DNA from 3 places in the Nocardia sp. NPDC004278 genome. Region 1 is predicted to be linked to each of the others. Evidence: riboswitches for the same ligand, from Rfam matches in the RefSeq annotation. Region 1 holds a riboswitch; each other region holds the start of a gene.

Region 1 (4,338 bases):
GCTCTCGGCAATCGTCACGGCCTGGCGGTGGACGCGGGTTGCGATGACGCGCAGACCCTCCGGACCGTGGTAGGCCGCGTACATGGCGGCCACGTTGGCGAGCAGTGCCTGCGCGGTGCAGATGTTGCTGGTCGCCTTGTCGCGGCGGATGTGCTGTTCGCGGGTCTGCAGCGCGAGCCGGTAGGCGGGCTGTCCGTCGACGTCGACGGAGACCCCGACCAGGCGGCCCGGGAGCATGCGCTCGAGCCCGGTGCGCACGGCCATGTAGCCGGCGTGCGGGCCGCCGAAGAACAGTGGCACGCCGAAGCGCTGCGCGGATCCGACCGCGATGTCGGCGCCCTGTTCTCCGGGCGGCGTCAAGATCGTCAACGAGAGCAGGTCAGCGGCCACCGTGGTCAGTGCCCCGCGCTCGCCCGCGGCCGCGATCAGCGGTGACAGGTCGCGCACGGCGCCGCTCGCGCCCGGCGCCTGGAACACCACACCGAATGCGTCGTCGTCCGGCAATTCACTGGAGAGATCCGCGATCAGCACCTCGATGCCGACCGACTTGGCACGCCCCTGGACGACCGCGAGGGTCTGCGGCAGGCAGTCCGCGTCGACGATCACCCGGTTCGCGGCGGACTTGGACTTGTTCGCCCGCCGCATGAGCAGCACGGCCTCCATCACGGCGGTGGCCTCGTCCAGCAGGGAGGCCCCAGCCACGGGGAGCGCGGTGAGATCCTCGATCAACGTCTGGAAGGTCAGCAACGCCTCGAGCCGACCCTGGGAGATCTCCGGCTGATAGGGCGTGTAGGCGGTGTACCAGGCCGGCGATTCGAGCAGGTTTCGCCGCAAAACCGCAGGTGTGACGGTGTCGTGGTAGCCGAGACCGATCATCTGGATACGGGTCTGATTGCGGTCGGCGAGGGCACGCAGGTCGGCCAGGACCTGCGGCTCGCTCCGGGCCGCCGGCAGGTCCATGGCCTGCTCGCTGCGGATCTGGTCCGGCACCACGGCGTCGATGAGCTCATCGAGCGTCTGGTAGCCGAGTGCTGCGAGCATGTGCTGTGCTGCCGAGGCGTCGGGACCGATATGACGCGAGGGAAAGTCGCTGGTAGAGGGCCCACCATTGGGGGCAATGCGGGTTTCAGCTGACACGAGGTGACTCCGGTTTCGCTCTGTCCGGACCGCACCGGACATCGACTAGGGGGCACCTCCCCGCTCTGTCCTGAAACCTGAGAGTTTGGGCATTGCCGCGCTAGGGCGTTGCTCTTCACCTTCGGTAAGTACCGGCCTGCGGCCGTTCCTGTTCTCCAGAGTTGCCTCGGCGCTGCGGTACTTGGGCCTGAGAGATTCCCGGGGAGGAAGTTGCTCCTACGGCGCCTCGGAGTTCAGAAGTCTGAAACTCGGAGGTTCTCCCGCTGCGCGTCATCGGCGTCTTCAGTTGTGACTTGCAGAACAGTACACACTCCCCCGAGGTTTGTCTGCCACCGACCTCTCGGGACCACTCGACCGCCGATCCCCCTTGCCAAAACGCATCAGCGTTTGGCATCCTCGGTCGGGAACTCGCTCAGCTGTGACCGCACACACCGAGCATTCGGCGTCCAGATACCAAGTCCCGCAAAGGTATCGAGGGCCTGCCTCCTCTTCCCCCTGCTGACACCGCTTCCTGCGAGCGCTGCTCGGCCATGAATGTGCGGGTCTGACATCACCGGCGACTTCGCGTCGCCGCACAGCAGCCGGATCCTTCCAGCGAGCTCTCGCCGGCTCCGGCTATCGAAGGAGTTCCCATCAGCGCCTCACCCCACCCCTCCCCCCTCGCCCCGGACGGGCGTCGACTGCTTCGGCTCGAGGTTCGCACCGACCGGACTCCGGTCGAACGCAAGCCGCCGTGGATGAAGGTGCGGATGCACACCGGACCCGAATACCGAGCGCTCGCCGCCCTCGTCGAACGCGAGCACCTGCACACCGTCTGCCAGGAGGCGGGGTGCCCCAACATCTTCGAGTGCTGGGAGGACCGCGAGGCGACCTTCCTCATCGGCGGCGACCAGTGCACGCGGCGTTGCGACTTCTGCCAGATCGACACGGGCAAACCCGCCGACCTCGACCTCGACGAGCCGCGACGGGTCGCCGAGTCGGTCAGCGCGATGGGCCTCCGGTACGCAACGGTGACCGGCGTCGCTCGCGACGATCTACCGGACGGCGGCTCCTGGCTGTATGCCGAAACGGTGCGCCAGATTCGCCGGCAGAGCCCGGGCACCGGCGTAGAACCCGAGGTGATGGCCGCCGCCGATTCCCGGTAGATCCACGAAATGCCTTCAGCCACACAGCTTTCACATTCCACACCAGGAGTATTCACATGACCTCACGATCCGCAGACGTGGTCGTTCTCGGCGGCGGTTCCGGCGGGTACGCCGCCGCCATCCGCTCGGCCGAACTCGGCCGCTCGGTCATCCTCGTCGAGGAGAACGAGCTCGGTGGCACCTGCCTGCACCGCGGGTGCATTCCCACCAAGGCGTTACTGCATGCCGCCGAGGTGGCCGACAACGCCCGCACCGCTTCGCAATTCGGCGTCGATGTGTCGTTCGGCGGCATCGACGCCGAGAAGGTGCTCAGCTACAAGGACACCATCGTCACCCGGTTACACAAGGGCCTGCAGGGCCTGATCGATTCGTACGGCATCCGCGTGGTCAACGGCCGCGGCCGGTTCGTTGCACCGAACGGCGTCGAGGTCGACGGCGAGTTGATCACCGGCACCGACGTGATCCTCGCGACCGGGTCGCACCCCAAGTCGCTGCCCGGGATCAGCATCGGCGGCCGAGTGATCACCAGCGACCAGGCCCTGACCCTGCCCGAGGTCCCCGCCAAGGCCGTAATCCTCGGCGGCGGCGTCATCGGTGTCGAGTTCGCCAGTGTCTGGGCGTCCTTCGGCGCCTCGGTGACGATCGTCGAGGCGCTGCCGCGGTTGGTCCCGAACGAGGACGAGGCCCTCTCGAAGTACCTCGAACGGGCCTTCCGGCGGCGCAAGATCACCGCCAAGACGGGCGCCCGGGTGACCGAGGTGGCGCGGGACGAGGCCGGCGTGCGCGTCATCCTCGGGTCCGGCGACGTCCTCGATGCCGACGTCGTGCTGGTTGCGGTGGGTCGAGGTCCGAACACCGCGGCGACGGGCTACGAGGAGGCGGGCATCGTCCTCGACCGCGGCTTCGTCACCACCGACGAGCGACTGCGCACCACGCTGCCGAACGTGTACGCGGTCGGCGACATCGTGCCCGGACTCCAGTTGGCCCACCGCGGATTCCAGCAGGGCATCTTCGTCGCCGAGGAGATCGCGGGCCTGAGCCCCGACCCGATCAACGAGACCGGCATCCCCCGCGTGACGTACTCACACCCCGAGGTGGCGTCGGTCGGCCTGACCGAGGCCGCGGCACGGGAGGCGTTCGGCGAGGAGATCAAGACCGTCACCTACGACCTCGCGGGCAACGGCAAGAGCCAGATTCTCAAGACATCGGGAGCAGTCAAACTCGTGGTAGCGCCGGATGATTCGGTGATCGGCGTGCACATGGTCGGCGATCGGGTCGGCGAGCTGATCGGCGAGGCACAGATGCTCTACAACCTGAAGGCGAATGCGGGCGAGGCCGCGAAATTCGTGCATGCTCATCCCACGCAGGGCGAGGCGCTGGGCGAGGCGCTGCTGGCCGTCTCCGGCAAGCCCCTGCACGTACACGGGTAGCCCTACCACCCTGGTGATTGTCGCGGCGTGGCTGAGTGGTGGCCTCGGATCGCGGTGGATGATCCGCGCGGGTTACTTCAGATGTCTACTCGGACTTGTCTCGGTCCTTGGAATTGAGAGCAACTCGGCTGCCCGCACGGCCAGCCATAGCTCTGTCAGTGAGTTCGTGTCCGCCACGTCGCGGTCGGTGAGCGCCTCCACCTTCCGGATTCGGTACATCACCGTCTGCCGGTGGATGTGCATGGCCTGTGCGGTCCGTTGCCACGACCGCTGGTGCTGCAGAAACATGTCGAGGGTTTCGACGAGTTGCGACTGGTGCTTCTCGTCGTAGTCCAGGACCGGCCGCAGGATGCGGTCGAGCAGGGTCTGTGCGTCGGCCACGTCGGACAGGCCGATCCAGGGTACGGCGCTGCCGTACCGAGACACGACGATTCCCCGGCGTTCCGCGATCGACAACGCCCAGGAAGCCTCCCGGGCCGCATCCTGAAACCTGCTGAGCGAACCGATTTTCCCGCTTACTCCGATCCGGGCGGTCGGGCCGAGCGCCCGGATGAGCACGGCGTCGGTGTCGGTGCCATCGGGTACCAGAACATGGGCTGTGTCCATGCGGAGCCGGCACAGATAGG
Region 2 (4,338 bases), on a different contig from region 1:
AGCTGGCCGATCGCCCCTGCGGTCAGCAGGAATTCGATCACGGCGTCCGCGCTGTCGGTGACGAACCGCTGAATATAGTGCAGCACAGCGGGAATGATGCCGGCCGCGCCATTGGTCGGTGCGGTGACGACGCGTCCGCCCGCCGCGTTCTCCTCGTTGACAGCCATCGCGAACAAGGTGACCCATTCCATCGCACGCAGCGGATCTGTTTCATCGGCTTCGAACATCAGGCGATCGTGCAGTGCCGCTGCCCGCCGCCGCACACTGAGCGCGCCGGGCAGGACACCGCGCGTGGTCATGCCACGTCGGACGCAATCCTGCATGACGGCCCAGATATCGAGCAGCTCGGCACGGATGTGATCCGCACTGCGCCAAGACATTTCGTTCGCCAGCACAATGGCGCTGATCGGCTGGCACGCCGCGAGAGCGAGCAGGTCGCGCCCCGAACAGAATGGCTGCGGCACGGCCACGACCTCGGCCGGTCCAGCGATCTCGTCCTCGTCGAGGACGAAACCACCTCCGACGGAATAGAACTGGCGTTCAGCGAGCACGCATCCGACATCGTCGAGAGCGCGGAACAGCATGCCATTGCTGTGGAAGGCGAGTTTGGTCCGCCCGAGCAGTTCGATGTCCTCCTCGATGAGGAAGCCGATCGGGTGCACGCCGCCCAGGTGCAGCATGCCGGTGGCGCGCACGTCGGATGTGGTGCGCGCCACCACCTTCGGCTCGACCACCTCGGGTCGTTCCCCCGACAATCCGGTGACGACCGCCTCGATACTGCCGTGCCCGCGCCCGGTCGCGCCGAGCGATCCATACAACTGCACCCGTACGGCAGCCGTATTGTGCAGCACCCCATCGGATTTCAGCCGATCGATGAACCGCGCCGCCGCCCGCATCGGTCCCACCGTATGCGAACTCGACGGCCCGATGCCGACCCGGAACAGATCGAAAATGCTGACCGTCATGCCGTACCGCGCAGACCCGGGTACAGCGGAAACCGGCGTACCAGCGCATCGACGCGCTCGGTTGATTCGGCGATGGACTGCCCCCGCAGCAGCGCCACCGCGATGATATCGGCGACCTCGGTGAACGCCTCGATATCGAACCCGCGGGTGGCCAGCGCTGGCGTACCGATCCGCAGTCCCGAGCTGACCATCGGCGGGCGTGGATCGAACGGAACGGCATTGCGGTTCACCGTGATGCCGATGTCGTGCAGCAGATCCTCCCCCTGCTGACCGTCGAGTTCGGAATCACGCAGATCGACGAGCACCAGGTGCACATCGGTGCCGCCGCTGACGACATTGATGCCCGCCGCCCGGCAGTCCGTGGCGAGCAACCGTTCGGCGAGCAGGCGCGCACCGGCGAGAGTGCGCTCCTGACGTTCCCGAAACACCGGTTCGCTTGCCATTTTGAACGCGACGGCCTTGGCCGCGATCACATGCTCGAGCGGCCCGCCCTGCTGTCCGGGAAAGACCGCCGAACCCAGCTTCTTGGCCAATTCCTCGACCGCGAGAATGAATCCGCCACGGGGTCCGCCGAGCGTCTTGTGGGTTGTCGAGGTGACGATATGCGCGTGCGGCACCGGCGAGGGATGCAGCCCGGCCGCGACCAGACCGGCGAAGTGCGCCATATCCACCATCAAATACGCGCCGACTTCATCTGCGATGCGGCGGAATTCGGCGAAATCGAGATGGCGCGGGTACGCGGACCACCCCGCCACGATCAGCTTCGGCCGGTGCTCGTGGGCGAGCCTGCGCACCTCGTCCATATCGATGAGATGGTCCTCGGCCCGAACGTGATAGGCCGCGACGTCATAGAGCCGCCCGGAGAAGTTGATCTTCATCCCGTGCGTCAGATGACCGCCGTGATCCAGCGCCAGCCCGAGGATGCCGTCACCGGGCCGCAGCACCGCGTGCATTGCCGCCGCATTCGCCTGCGCCCCCGAATGCGGTTGCACGTTCACGTATTCGGCGCCGAAGAGCCCGCGCAGTCGCTCGATCGCCAGCGACTCGATCTGGTCGATATGCTCGCACCCGCCGTAGTAGCGACGCCCCGGATATCCTTCGGCGTACTTATTGGTCAGCACCGATCCCTGCGCCTGCATCACCGCGAGCGGCGCGTAGTTCTCCGATGCGATCATCTCCAGCCCGCGCTGCTGACGGTCGACCTCCCGGTCCACCAATTCGGCGACGAGCGGGTCGAATTCGCGCAGTGTGGCATCGAGTTCGGTTCGGATAGCGGAGTCGGCCATGAGGAGCCTTTCGTCGACGCGTGCGCGTAGGTAGCTCCTCCCGCTCTGTCCAATGGCCTGAGAGATTCACGCACCCGGTCGGTGCGTTTGCCCCGTCGGCGAGTGCGCGTGCACTGCTTTCCAGAGTTGCCTGAGCGCAGCGGTACTGGGGCCTGAGAGATTCCCGGGAGGTGTTGCTCCTTCGGCTTCCACATACGGTGTGGAGATCTCCCGCTGCACGTCGAACGGCGGATATTCGGTTTCGCAAGAAGCAAGTTGCGTAGAACGCAACACGAAGCTCTATACGCAACTCAGTATTGGGCCATCCCACCCCCATGTCAACACGGGAAGGCAACCGAGATCAGACAGATTTCGATCCCACCCGGCGGGGGAGGTCAGCGCAGGTAACCGAGGCGGCGGCTGATATCGGCGGCGCTGGCGATGGTCAGTTGGGCGACGTCGGCGAAGCGGTCCGGACTCAGGCGGTAGGCCGGACCGGAAACGCTCAGTGCCGCAACGACGGCACCGGTGCTGTCGTAGACCGGCGCGGCGACGGCGTTCAACCCGATCTCCAGTTCCTCGCGTACATCGGCCCAGCCGTTCTCGCGCACCGCGACGAGTTGTGCGGCGAGGTCGGCGACCCTGGTCAGCGTATTGGCGGTGAATGCCTCGAGTTTGGCGCCGACGCGCTTGCGCATCTCCCCCGGCTCCAGATCCGCGAGCAGTACCTTGCCGCTGGAGGTGGCGTGCGCCGGACAACTCTGACCGACCCAGGATCGCAACGCGATCGAACCCGGCCCGTGTGCCTCGGCGATATTGATGATCCGACTACCGTCCAGCACAGCGAGATTGGTCGTCTCACCGGCCTCGATCGCCAGCGCGTTGCAGGCGCTCTGACTCTGTCCGACGAGATCGACCTGGGCACTGGTGGATCCGGCGAGCCGAACGATCGAGAAACCGAGCCGATACTTGCCGCGCTCGGACAGTTGCTCGACGTATCCCCGCGATTCCAGCACGGCGATCAACCGCGAAACGGTAGATTTGTGGACGCCGAGTTCGGCGGCGATCTCCGTGACGCCCGCCTGCCCGAGCTTGGCAATGATCTCCATGACCAGCAGCGCTCGGTCGACGGACTGCACCGCGGCCGTCCGCCCGTTGTCCTCGACACCTTGTTTCGCCATGACAATCGCCATTCTAGGTGGTTGTGGCTCCCATGCTGCCGACCCGTCGTTGCACCGCCGCGATTTCGCGCAGGGCGTCGTTGAGCAGGCTCCGATTCAACGGCGAGAGTTCCGACATCATGACAATATCGCCGGGACTGTGCCCAGCCGACAACTGCTCGACCTGATGCACCATCCGCAGGCGCTGCAACATGACGAAGACCTCGGTCAGCATGGTGACATCCCGATCGGTGAGCGCACCGGCACTCGCCGCCGCCGCCAATCGCACCGGGGTGGACGCCGAGGTCACGCCCGCCGCCAGCCCACCCCAGCGCGCCAGGTTGACGATCGGCGCCAGCGCATGGTTCTTCAGATCGAAGGTGCCGCCGCGCCGGGACAGCACATCGCGCAGCGACCGTGTCCGCACCCGTCCCGATAACGCGTCCAGCAGTTGCAGCCGCAGCGCATTCGGGTGTTCGGCCCGCATCCGCCCGAACGCCGCTGGCACGGTATGCAGCGCGGCGTCGCCCCACACCACCCGCCCGTCGATGAGCAGCGACGACAGGATCAGCCCCCGATCCTGCAGCGGATCGTCGAGCCAGCCCTCGGCGGCCCGCGCCCATTCGGTGCGCGACCTGGCGAACTTCGGCTTCGCGGCGATGGCCCCATTACTGTCCGCGGGTAGCCCGCAGGCATCGAGAATCGCGTGCACGCGCGCCGCGACAGCGCGCAATTGCCCACTGGCCGAGGATAATTCGTCGGACCACGAGAGCGCGCTGTCGACATCCGATGACGGCATGGCCTCCCGGCGCGCGACGCTGCCGAGGATCAACCAGGCGAATCCGTCACCCGGTGCATCCGCGAACTCCGCCAATGCCAGCTCGAGCGCCTTGCGGACCACCGAGTCGATGACGACCGAGAGGATCCCGCTGGTCGCCGAGGCCTTGG
Region 3 (4,338 bases), on a different contig from region 1:
GCGCGAGGACGAGGTGGAGAAGTTCAAGGAGTTCCTCGAATCCGTTTCGCCGGACGACTTCAAGGCCACCGACAGCTGAGCCGCTGCGCCAGGGCGGTCGGTTGGTCGAGCTCTTTCTTCTAGAGGTGAAGTAGAGGTCGAGACTCCTACCGCGCGTCGCGTTTGGTCCGACGATGCCGCTCCCGGGAGAATCACAGGGAGTAATCTCGATAGTTGGGCCACGTCCGTTACGGCCGGTCGTTGGTCGTGACGGAGCCGGGTCATCGATGAGGCTAGGCGTCGGCGAAGCAAGGGAGTGGTCAGTGGCAGAGCAATCGCAGGATGTGGTACAGCCAGGCCTGTTCCCGGATGATTCGGTGCCCGACGATTTGGTGGGCTACCGCGTACCGAGCGCGTGCCAGGTGGCCGGGATCACCTACCGGCAGCTCGATTACTGGGCGCGCACCGGATTGGTCGTTCCGTCCATCCGTGGGGCTGCGGGTTCGGGCAGCCAGCGCCTGTATTCGTTCAAGGACATTCTCGTCTTGAAGATCGTGAAGCGACTATTGGACGCGGGCATCTCGTTGCAGAACATTCGCATCGCCGTCGACCATCTGCGCAGTCGCGGCGTGCAGGATCTGGCGGGCATTACGTTGTTCTCCGATGGGACCTCGGTGTACGAGTGCACCTCGCCCGAGGAGGTAGTCGATTTACTGCAGGGTGGGCAGGGCGTCTTCGGAATCGCGGTCAGCGGCGCCATGCGGGAACTGACCGGAGCCATCGCCAACTTCCCGGCCGAGCGGGCCGTGAGCGGCAGCGCGAGCGAGCGGCCGGAGGATGAGCTGTCCTTCCGCCGTAAGGCTCGGATGAACCGGAAGACCGGCTAGGGATCGATTTGTCGAGTGCCCGTCGCTGTGGCGGCGGGCACTCGTCTGTCCGGCCGAAGTGATGAGCGCTACACGCCCATCCGGGGTCTGGTGGCGTCATTCGTTGCGCGCGCGGCATAAACTGACGGTGCGTCGCCGCCGTGCGGGAGAGTTCCGGACTTCACAAGAGTTCGGGCGCCGAAGGAGCAGCACCTCCCCGTCAATCTCTCAGGCAAAAGGGACCGTACGGGCTTCGACGTCTCTGGAAAGTGGCAACTCCGCACAACGCGGCGGTTGCCCGCCCATGGGGAAAGGGGTCTCGGCACCTGCGTCGCGGCATCCGAATCTCTCAGGCTCCACGACAGAGGGGGAGGGCCGGTATCCGTCGACCGCCGTTGGTCGACCCGCCCGACCTTGGGAGCTTGTCGTGACTCGATCATTCGCCGACCGTCATATCGGACCCGACCGGGATGAACTCGCCCGGATCCTGGACGTCGTCGGCGTCGGCTCGCTGGCCGAGCTCGCCACCGCGGCACTACCCGCGAGCATTCTGGACGGCTCCGGACTCGAGGTGCTGCCACCCGCCGCGACCGAGCACGAAGTGCTCGACGAACTGGCCGCGCTCGCGCATTCGAATACCGTCGCCACCTCGATGATCGGGCTCGGCTACTACGACACGTTGACCCCGCCGGTGCTGGTACGCAGCCTGCTGGAGAATCCCGCCTGGTACACGGCCTATACCCCGTATCAGCCCGAGATCAGCCAGGGGCGGCTCGAGGCACTGCTCAACTTCCAGACCATGGTCTCGGATCTGACCGGGATGGAGGTGGCCAATGCGTCCATGCTGGACGAGGCCACCGCCGCCGCCGAGGCGATGACGCTGCTGCGCCGGGCTGGCAAGTCCACCTCCGCGCGCCTGCTGATCTCCGATGATCTGTTCCCACAGACCAAGACCGTGCTGCACACCCGCGCCGAACCGCTGGGAATCGAGATCGTCGAGGCGGATCTGTCCGGCGGTGAACTGCCCGATGGCGAGTACTTCGGTGTGCTGGTTCAGGTTCCGGGCGCTTCGGGTCGGATCGTGGACTGGCGGCCGGTGATCGAGGCGGCGCACGAGCGGGGCGCGTTGGTCGCGGTCGGCGCGGATCTGCTCGCGTTGACGCTGATCACGCCGCCGGGGGAGCAGGGTGTGGACGTATGTTTCGGCACCACACAGCGTTTCGGTGTGCCGATGGGGTTCGGCGGTCCGCACGCCGGATATCTGTCGGTGCACGCCGCGCATGCGCGTCAGCTGCCGGGTCGACTCGTCGGGGTGTCGGTGGATGCCGATGGCCATCAGGCGTATCGACTCGCACTGCAGACCCGCGAGCAGCATATTCGCCGGGAGAAGGCGACCTCAAATATTTGTACCGCGCAGGTGCTGCTGGCGATTGTGGCCGCGATGTACGCGAGCTATCACGGACCCGATGGACTGCGCGAGATCGCCCGGCGCGTGCATCGGCGGGCGGCGGCCATTGCGGCCGGACTCGATGGTGCCGTGGTGCACGACAATTACTTCGATACGCTGCTGGTGCGGGTGCCCAGTGGCGCGGAAGCCGTAGTGGCGAAGGCGAAGTCGAGCGGTATCAACCTGCGACTGGTCGACGCGGACCACGTCGGTGTCGCCTGTGATGAGGCGACCACCGAGACTCATGTCGCCGCCGTACTCGAATCCTTCGGCACCGCACTGACTTCCGAGGCGAACGGGCCCGCGGCGGCGGTCTCCGTCGAGACCCGTACCTCGGACTTCCTCACCCACCCGGCATTCACCAGCTACCACACCGAAACCGCGATGCTGCGCTACCTGCGGCGGCTTTCCGATAAGGATATCGCGCTGGACCGCAGCATGATTCCGCTCGGTTCCTGCACCATGAAGCTCAATGCGACCGCGGAAATGGAGGCCATCACCTGGCCCGGCTTCGCCCGCGTGCATCCGTACGCGCCGGTCGAGGATGCGCCCGGCCTGCTGAAGGTGATCACCGATCTGGAGAACTGGCTGTCCGCGATCACCGGCTACGACTCGGTGAGCCTGCAGCCGAATGCGGGCAGCCAGGGTGAATACGCCGGACTGCTGGCGATTCGGCGCTACCACCTCGATCGTGGTGACGCGCACCGCGATACCTGCCTGATTCCCTCCAGCGCGCACGGCACCAACGCGGCCTCGGCGACCATGGTCGGCATGCGGGTGGAGGTCGTGAAGTGCCGTGCGAACGGCGACGTCGATCTGGATGATCTGCGCGCCAAGATCGCCGATCACGCGGAGCGGCTGGCCTGCATCATGATCACCTACCCGTCGACGCACGGTGTCTACGAGCACGAGGTCGCCGAGCTGTGCGCACTGGTGCACGACGCCGGTGGCCAGGTATACGTCGACGGGGCGAACCTGAACGCGCTGGTCGGCCTTGCCCGTCCCGGTCGCTTCGGTGGTGATGTCAGCCATCTGAATCTGCACAAGACCTTCTGCATTCCGCACGGCGGCGGCGGTCCCGGTGTCGGCCCGGTCGCGGTGCGTTCGCATTTGGCGAAGTACCTGCCGGGCGATCCGCTGGAGTCGGCTTCGCACGCGGTGTCGGCGGCCCGCTACGGTTCGGCCTCGATTCTGCCGATCACCTGGGCCTACATCCGGATGATGGGTGCGGATGGTCTGCGCACGGCGACGTTGACCGCCATCGCATCGGCCAATTACATCGCGCGCCGCTTGAACGAGTACTTCCCGGTGCTCTATACCGGCGAGAACTCGATGGTCGCGCACGAGTGCATTCTCGACCTGCGTGATATCACCAAGCGGACCGGTGTCACCGTGGATGATGTGGCAAAGCGGCTGGCGGACTATGGATTCCACGCGCCGACCATGAGCTTCCCGGTCGCTGGCACGCTGATGGTGGAGCCCACCGAAAGTGAAAACCTCGCGGAGCTAGACGAATTCATTCGCGCGATGATCGCGATCCGGGCCGAGATCGACCAGGTCGCCGCGGGAGTGTGGCCGGTGGATGACAATCCGCTGCGGGGTGCGCCGCATACCGCGGCCTGTCTGGTCGGGGAGTGGGACCACCCGTACAGCCGGGAGATCGCGGTGTATCCGCACGGTATTGATCCGTCGCGCGGCAAGGTGTGGCCAGCCGTGCGTCGCATCGATGGCGCCTACGGTGACCGCAATCTGGTCTGCTCCTGCCCGCCGCTGGACGCGTACTGACGGCTGCCGAGCCGCACCTCGACCCCGTTGCAGGTGCGGCTCGGTAACCGCTTCTATTGTGCGGCAACCGCTTTGCCGTAAAGGTTGATCAGATCGGGCCAGCCGCCCTCGCTTTGCACGCTGTCGCGCATGGATTCCCAACCCGCGCCGTGGTTCTCGAAGCCGGAGTGCACCAGGGTGACCGCGGTGCGCTCGGGCGTCACCGACTCGAACGTGACATCGACGCGGCTGGCGCGGTCCGGATTCGTCTCGTGCTGCCAG

What was found. A riboswitch is a leader RNA that binds a small molecule or an ion and turns the genes downstream of it on or off. The one in region 1 is predicted to bind glycine.
Region 2: another riboswitch for glycine. It lies ahead of ACWEO2_RS16320 (serine hydroxymethyltransferase); the one in region 1 lies ahead of gcvP (aminomethyl-transferring glycine dehydrogenase).
Region 3: another riboswitch for glycine. It lies ahead of gcvP (aminomethyl-transferring glycine dehydrogenase); the one in region 1 lies ahead of gcvP (aminomethyl-transferring glycine dehydrogenase).

What each region holds. Positions count from the first base shown of each region.
Region 1 is NZ_JBSGEQ010000025.1:32,918-37,255, forward strand. It holds gene gcvP (aminomethyl-transferring glycine dehydrogenase) at 1-1,179, opposite strand, end outside; glycine riboswitch at 1,303-1,410, opposite strand; partial or broken gene ACWEO2_RS30980 (radical SAM protein) at 1,770-2,249, shown strand; gene lpdA (dihydrolipoyl dehydrogenase) at 2,339-3,712, shown strand; gene ACWEO2_RS30990 (PucR family transcriptional regulator) at 3,785-4,338, opposite strand, start outside.
Region 2 is NZ_JBSGEQ010000009.1:101,958-106,295, forward strand. It holds gene ACWEO2_RS16315 (L-serine ammonia-lyase) at 1-965, opposite strand, end outside; gene ACWEO2_RS16320 (serine hydroxymethyltransferase) at 962-2,251, opposite strand; glycine riboswitch at 2,287-2,381, opposite strand; glycine riboswitch at 2,382-2,474, opposite strand; gene ACWEO2_RS16325 (IclR family transcriptional regulator) at 2,626-3,411, opposite strand; gene ACWEO2_RS16330 (putative nucleotidyltransferase substrate binding domain-containing protein) at 3,425-4,338, opposite strand, start outside.
Region 3 is NZ_JBSGEQ010000001.1:65,604-69,941, forward strand. It holds gene ACWEO2_RS00295 (bifunctional nuclease family protein) at 1-79, shown strand, start outside; gene ACWEO2_RS00300 (MerR family transcriptional regulator) at 267-866, shown strand; glycine riboswitch at 1,000-1,100, shown strand; gene gcvP (aminomethyl-transferring glycine dehydrogenase) at 1,273-4,077, shown strand; gene ACWEO2_RS00310 (SRPBCC family protein) at 4,131-4,338, opposite strand, start outside.